2 regions of the Pedobacter sp. NEAU-ZC8 genome follow, and region 1 is predicted to be linked to the other one. Evidence: riboswitches for the same ligand, from Rfam matches in the RefSeq annotation. Region 1 holds a riboswitch; the other holds the start of a gene.
The links. Region 1 has a riboswitch for S-adenosylmethionine ahead of AC5WJX_RS03755 (O-acetylhomoserine aminocarboxypropyltransferase/cysteine synthase family protein). Riboswitches for the same ligand answer to the same signal wherever they lie in the genome.

Region 1 (3,420 bases):
CCAGCTAAAGACATCTGAATTCGCCGTCAGTGCGTGACAAACCCAGATCACGTTATCTTTTTTTGCATTCAGCCGGCCATAAGTATGGTAAGCAACTCTGAAGTTCTTCAGTTGCTTACCACTTTCGAGTGTCAGGCCTTCTGCGGCATGAAAATATTGTACTTCGCTCATTTCAAATTAGCTTGCAACATCCGTACCCGAGATCTTTTGAAATGCCTGTTCAAAGTCAGCTTTTATGTCGTCAATATGTTCAATACCAACGGATACTCTCAATTGTGTAGGTGTTACACCTGCCTGGCGTTGTTCTTCAGCGCTCAACTGTTGGTGTGTTGTTGCAGAAGGCTGGATGATCAACGTTTTTGCATCACCCACATTGGCCAAGTGGCTCACCAATTTCAGATTGTCTACCAGCGTAATAGCCTGTTCTTTTTCCCCATGAAGTTCAAAAGACAACACCGCGCCGAATCCATTCTGAAGATATTTCTTCGCTAAAGCGTGATATGGACTGCTTTCTAGTCCAGGGTAACTTACGCTCTTCACCGCAGGATGTTTCTCCAGCCATGTTGCTAAAGCCAAAGCATTTTCAACGTGACGCTGTACACGTAATGATAAGGTTTCAAGACCCTGAATCAGTAAAAAGGAGTTAAAAGGAGAGATGGAAGGACCGAAGTCGCGCAAACCCTCAACTCTTGTACGGATTGCGAATTGAATGTTTCCAAAAGGACCACCAATTCCAAAAACATCATTGAACACCAGACCATGATAACCTTCGGACGGTTCGGTAAACTGCGGGTATTTACCATTGCCCCAGTTATAGTTTCCGCCGTCAACGATTACACCGCCGATGCTGGTACCATGCCCGCCGATCCACTTCGTTGCCGATTCTACAACAACATTCGCCCCATGTTCCAGCGGCCTGAACAGGTATCCACCAGCACCAAAGGTATTATCTACGATCAATGGCAGATCATGTTTCTGCGCTATGGAGGAGATCCTTTCAAAGTCAGGAATGCTGAACGAAGGATTTCCAATGGTTTCTACATAGATCGCCTTTGTTTTCTCATCTATCTTGGCTTCAAAATCCTGAGGATTATCACCTTGTGCAAACTTTACTTCTATACCCAGCTTTTTGAAAGAAACTTTAAACTGGTTGTAACTGCCACCATATAGGTGTGTCGAAGAAACAAAGTTGTCGCCTGCTTGTAGAATGTTTGTCAAGGCAAGGAATTGGGCTGCCTGGCCAGAACTTACCGCCACAGCAGCTACACCGCCCTCCAGTGCAGCGATACGCTTCTCAAAAACATCCGTCGTCGGGTTCATTAAACGGGTGTAAATGTTTCCGAATTCCTTCAATGCAAACAGGTTTGCACCATGTTCTGAGTTCTTGAATCCGTAAGAAGTGGTTTGATAAATTGGTACTGCGCGAGATCCTGTAGTTGGATCAATCTCTTGACCTGCATGTAGTTGCAGCGTTTCAAATTTATATGAAGTTGACATATCTTTAAATTAGTTAAAATTATTCTTGTAAAAAAGCGTACCCCGTTACGAGGCCTTCCTAATTGAATGGCTTAACAAAAAAGGAAGATTTTTGAGTTTAAGATATGCAACAGCACATATCATCTGCAGCAGCTACAATTCTGCAAATGTTAGTTCCCGGTAGGATAAGAAGGTTGGATTGTGGCAAATGATTTTGTCTGACTGCCAACAGACGTTGATGGTTCGTTTTCATTTAGTTTAATATTATTTTTCCAGTGGCTCCATGCCCTCTGGTCAGGAATTGGCACCTTCTCGTGTTAGGAGGGTTGCCAGTGGGTTAATGAGCCTGTCTCTCGCCACTTCTTAATAAATCAAACCATTTACCGGTATTGATTAGTTCAGCATCGCTGATGTCACAAATGTATATTTTAGATCTTCAAGTTCAAAACTTTATTCTGAAAAAATATTATCAGCTGCCTAAAATTCGGATACTTGGAGCTAAAATATACGTTTGCCAAATAAAATAATTAGCCAAGGGCTTGGTTAAAATCTTCAATCAAGTCATCTACGTGCTCCAGCCCAACCGATATGCGCAGTAGGTTACCCGGAGTTTTGGTGTCAGGGCCCTCTACAGAGGCCCGGTGTTCGATCAGACTTTCTATGCCACCAAGACTCGTCGCTTGGGCAAACAACTTCACTTGATTAACCACCTTTTTTGCTTCTTCGAAGCCTCCTTTGATCAATACTGACATCATTCCACCGAAATCAGACATCTGTTCCTTTGCGATCTGATGTTGGGGATGTGAGGCTAGCCCTGGATAATAAACGGCTTCGATCTGCGGATGTTTTTCCAGGTACTGCGCCAAGGCCATACCATTGCTGCAGTGCCCGCGCATGCGGTAGGGCAATGTTTTGATACTTCGCACCAACAGGAAGCTATCGAAAGGTGATGGTACTGCTCCGCCAATTTGCTGGATATTACGGATTCGTTCCCAAAACTCATCCTTTTTCGCAGTAATCAAAGCGCCGCCCAGCACGTCGCTGTGTCCTCCAATATATTTAGTCGTGGAGTGCATCACAATGTCTGCACCTAAGGTAATAGGTTGTTGTAATATCGGTGAAGCAAAGGTGCTGTCGCAAGCCAGGATCAAATTATGCTTTTTGGTAATCGCACTGAGGGCCCTGATGTCTGTGATCTTCAATAGTGGATTAGATGGGGTTTCGATCCAGATCATCACCGTGTTTTCTTTAATGTAATCGGCAATGCCCTCCGTGTTGGTGAGGTCAACAAAATCGATCTCCAGGCTGTCTTTAAAAATAGTCTGCAACTGTTTCTTAAAGCCCCAGTACATATCATCTGGTGCGATGATGTGGCTGCCAGGTTTCAGCGCCTGAAATACTGCCATTCCTGCTGCATTACCTGAGGAAAATGCGCAACATTCGACACCCTTTTCTAGCGTAGCGAGTAAATTTTCAAGCGTGGAGCGGTTTGGATTGCTGACCCTGCTATACATATGTCCGCCTGGGTAGCCACCATTCTCATCCCTGAAAAATGTGGTAGATAAGCTAAGTGGCTGAGTAACATCACCCGTATTACTCTTTACTAAGTTCCCGGCATGTATGGCAATGGTTTCTGTTTTCATTTTAGTGTATTTTAAATAACGTTCTTTTGATGAACAAAATTAAGGTTCGGAATTAATTGATCCACGCTTTGGCAGGATTTGTGTAAGTTATGATGAAAAAACAATTTTATGAAAAGAATATTAGTAATCGCAGCCATTTTGTGTAGTGCTATAATGGTGTTGCAAAGTTGTTCCTCAACAAAGAATGCCAGCACCATAAAGCGCGGTAATGTTACAGGAACATGGGTTTTAAGCAACGTGAGTTACGAAGGCGTACCTGCTATAGCAGTGAGATCTTTTCTGGGAGAGGCTTCTGCAAGCT
Region 2 (3,420 bases), on a different contig from region 1:
CAATCCGTGATGGTGAACCCATGTCAACCCTGGAAGAAGTTCTGGTGCCGGCATATTTGCTGCACCGCTTTCAGATCGAAGCGGTAGCGAAGTCCATAGGTGGCTTGTATTTCACGCACGCCGTTAAGAACGACGGACAAGTAACCACACGGATGGTAGACCCGAAAGTGCAATGGCAGGCATTCGAGTCCTTGATGTCGACCATTACACCCGATGCATTGGCGCTGCCTGAGCAGCTGATCCAAAAGATTCCACCACGTCCTTCCGGTTATCCGGCTTCCATAGAGACGTTTAAAGGACATACCGGACCAACATTCGACCCGATCGCTGCAGCCGAATCAGCCGCCAGTACTACGCTGTCTTACCTGCTGGATGCTGAACGGGCGAGCCGCTTGATCGAGTATAATGCCAGAGACAAAAAGAACCCAAGCTTTATAGAAGTTGCTGACCGGCTAGTTGAAAAAACCTGGAAGACTGGAAAAGAAAAGGGCTATAAAGGAGAACTACAGACCGTGGTGAATAACCAGGTGCTGAAATACCTGATCATGCTTGCAGCGAATACCAGAGCTTCTGAAGTTGTACGCGGGCAGGCCTTGTATGAACTTGAAGAACTTAAAACCTGGATGAATAACAAACTGCCCAATGCTGATGCAAGGGATAAGTCGACCTACCTGTTCGCGCTGTCGCAAATAGATGAATTTAAACGGGAACCCAACAAGTTTGTAACTCCTGAAGCTACTGAAATGCCGCCAGGCGCACCAATCGGCATGCCTGGCATGGATTTCTTAAGTCAATGCAGTTACAACAACCTGTAACTATTTTGCCATAGGATAACCTTTATCCGTCCAATCGGCTTTGATGCTGGTTGGAAGGTTCAGGATCTTGGCATTGGTATAGCCTAGCTTTTGCAGCATATTAAAAGCGGGCTTTACATTCGGGCAATGCTCAAAGGGGCAACAGCCACAATAAATGACAATCGGGCTGGTCTTCGGTTTATCCTTTAATTCGGATTTAAGCTGTGCCAGCCCTTCTTCTTTACTTGCCGCAGCAAGTTTCTTTGCACCCTGGATGTTACTCACGAATCCGATGTTGTAAATGTTCGGCTTCGCCGCCCTTGGATTCTGAAGAATGTCGACCAAAGTCTTGGTTTGCATCAGATGTTTATCCGGCCAGACCTGCTTTTTCAGGCTGAGGCCCTGCGCATTAGCTGTTACCACAAACAGCATACAGGCAAGGACATTTATACAAAGAAATTTAAGGTTTTTCATAGCTGGTAATTTTAGGTAAAGATAGACGCTCCTATCCAAAGGGAAGCAACCAGGTTCAGAATAATATTTGGAGCAGAGCAACTGGTTGGACGCCGTTTACAATTTAATTGGCCTAAAATCCATTTTTCTTGTTTTATAGTATTCTTTGTTGCATTTTTGTAGCTGCTTATAGAGAAAGATGGAGGGACAGACCCTGCGAAGTCTTAGCAACCTGTGCTTACAAGGTGCTACATTCTACTGGAGCCATTTCATCGCGGCTACAGAAAGATAAGTGATTCGAATCCTACCCCGGAATCTTGATTAAGCCTTTAGTATACACGCCTTTGCAATGATCTGCGAAGCAGGTATGCTTAATTACCTAGGAAATGAGCATTAGAGAAGAACTCGAAAAACGCATACTGATTATCGATGGTGCTATGGGCACCATGATCCAACGTTACCAGCTTACAGAAGCTGATTTCAGAGGAGAAAGGTTCAAGGATCATCCTTGCGACCTGAAAGGGAATAACGATTTATTAAACCTTACACGCCCTGATGTCATCAAGGCGATCCATCTGGAGTACCTGAAAGCAGGTGCCGATATCATAGAAACCAATACCTTCAGCACACAACGGATCTCCATGGCCGATTACCAGATGGAAGACCTGTCTTACGAACTGAGCTATGAAGGTGCAAGAATTGCCAAGGAAACCGTAAGGGAGTTTATGGCTGAACACCCGGAGCGCAGGAGTTTTGTGGCTGGGGCCATTGGCCCGACAAACCGCACGCTTTCCATGTCGCCCGATGTGAATGACCCTGGTTTCCGCGCCATTTACTTCGACGAGCTGGAAGCCGCCTATACCGAGCAGGTACGTGGACTGGTTGACGGCGGTGCTGATGTACTTCTGATTGAAACCATCTTTGATACGCTGAATGCAAAGGCTGCCATCGTGGCCATCAAAAAGTATGAACATGAAATAGGCCGTAAACTGGAGATCATGATCTCCGGCACGATTACGGATGCTTCCGGCCGGACCCTATCTGGCCAAACGGCAGAAGCATTCTTAAACTCGGTTGCGCATGCCAAACCGTTAAGTATTGGTTTTAACTGTGCCCTGGGTGCGAAAGAAATGCGGCCGCACATTGAAGAGCTTTCCGCAAAAGCAGGCTGCTACATTTCTGCTTATCCGAATGCAGGTTTACCAAATGAGTTCGGCGCCTACGACGAGCAGCCACATGAAACCGCACACTTCGTGGAAGATTTCATTGAGCATCGCTTTGTGAATATCGTGGGTGGTTGCTGCGGCACCACGCCTGATCACATCAAGTGCATTGCCGGGAAAGCGAAAAATGTACAACCAAGGAAGATTCCGTCCATTGACATGCACCTGCGTCTCAGCGGACTGGAACCTGTTACCATCACCCCGGAGAGTATCTTCGCAAACATCGGCGAACGGACCAACATTACCGGTTCGCCTAAATTCTCCAAGTTGATCCTTGGAGGTGATTATGAGGGAGCACTTAGTGTAGCCCGCCAGCAGGTGGAAGGTGGTGCCCAGATCATCGATGTGAACATGGATGAGGGTATGATCGATTCGGAGGCTGCCATGACCAAGTTCCTTAATCTGATCGCCTCTGAACCGGACATCTCGAAACTGCCCATCATGATCGACTCCTCCAAATGGACGGTTATTGAAGCAGGTTTGAAGTGTATCCAGGGAAAAGGTATTGTGAACTCCATCTCCCTGAAGGAAGGTGAAGAGAAGTTTAAGGAGAGTGCAAGGAAGATCATGCAGTATGGCGCAGCTGTGGTGGTGATGGCCTTCGATGAACAAGGACAGGCAGACAACCTGGAACGCAGGATTGAGATCTGTCAGCGTTCCTACGACATCCTGCTGAACGAAGTGGGCTTCTACCCCGCCGACATCATCTTTGACCCGAACATTCTGACCGTGGGTACTGGCCTGGAAGAGCACAACAACTATGCGGTAGACTTCATCAACGCAACCCGTTGGATTAAGGAAAACCTGCCGCATGCACATGTGAGTGGTGGTGTTTCCAACATCTCTTTCTCTTTCCGCGGCAACAACACCGTGCGTGAAGCGATGCACTCCGCGTTTTTGTACCACGCCATCAAGGCTGGCCTGACAATGGGTATCGTGAATGCGGGCAT

Region 2: another riboswitch for S-adenosylmethionine. It lies ahead of metH (methionine synthase); the one in region 1 lies ahead of AC5WJX_RS03755 (O-acetylhomoserine aminocarboxypropyltransferase/cysteine synthase family protein).

Annotation. Positions count from the first base shown of each region.
Region 1 is NZ_JCAJXC010000003.1:127,254-130,673, forward strand. It holds gene AC5WJX_RS03750 (homoserine O-acetyltransferase family protein) at 1-171, opposite strand, end outside; gene AC5WJX_RS03755 (O-acetylhomoserine aminocarboxypropyltransferase/cysteine synthase family protein) at 178-1,497, opposite strand; SAM riboswitch class I at 1,738-1,849, opposite strand; gene AC5WJX_RS03760 (trans-sulfuration enzyme family protein) at 2,004-3,119, opposite strand; gene AC5WJX_RS03765 (hypothetical protein) at 3,228-3,420, shown strand, end outside.
Region 2 is NZ_JCAJXC010000008.1:127,582-131,001, forward strand. It holds gene AC5WJX_RS08555 (zinc-dependent metalloprotease) at 1-815, shown strand, start outside; gene AC5WJX_RS08560 (rhodanese-like domain-containing protein) at 816-1,268, opposite strand; SAM riboswitch class I at 1,432-1,542, shown strand; gene metH (methionine synthase) at 1,634-3,420, shown strand, end outside.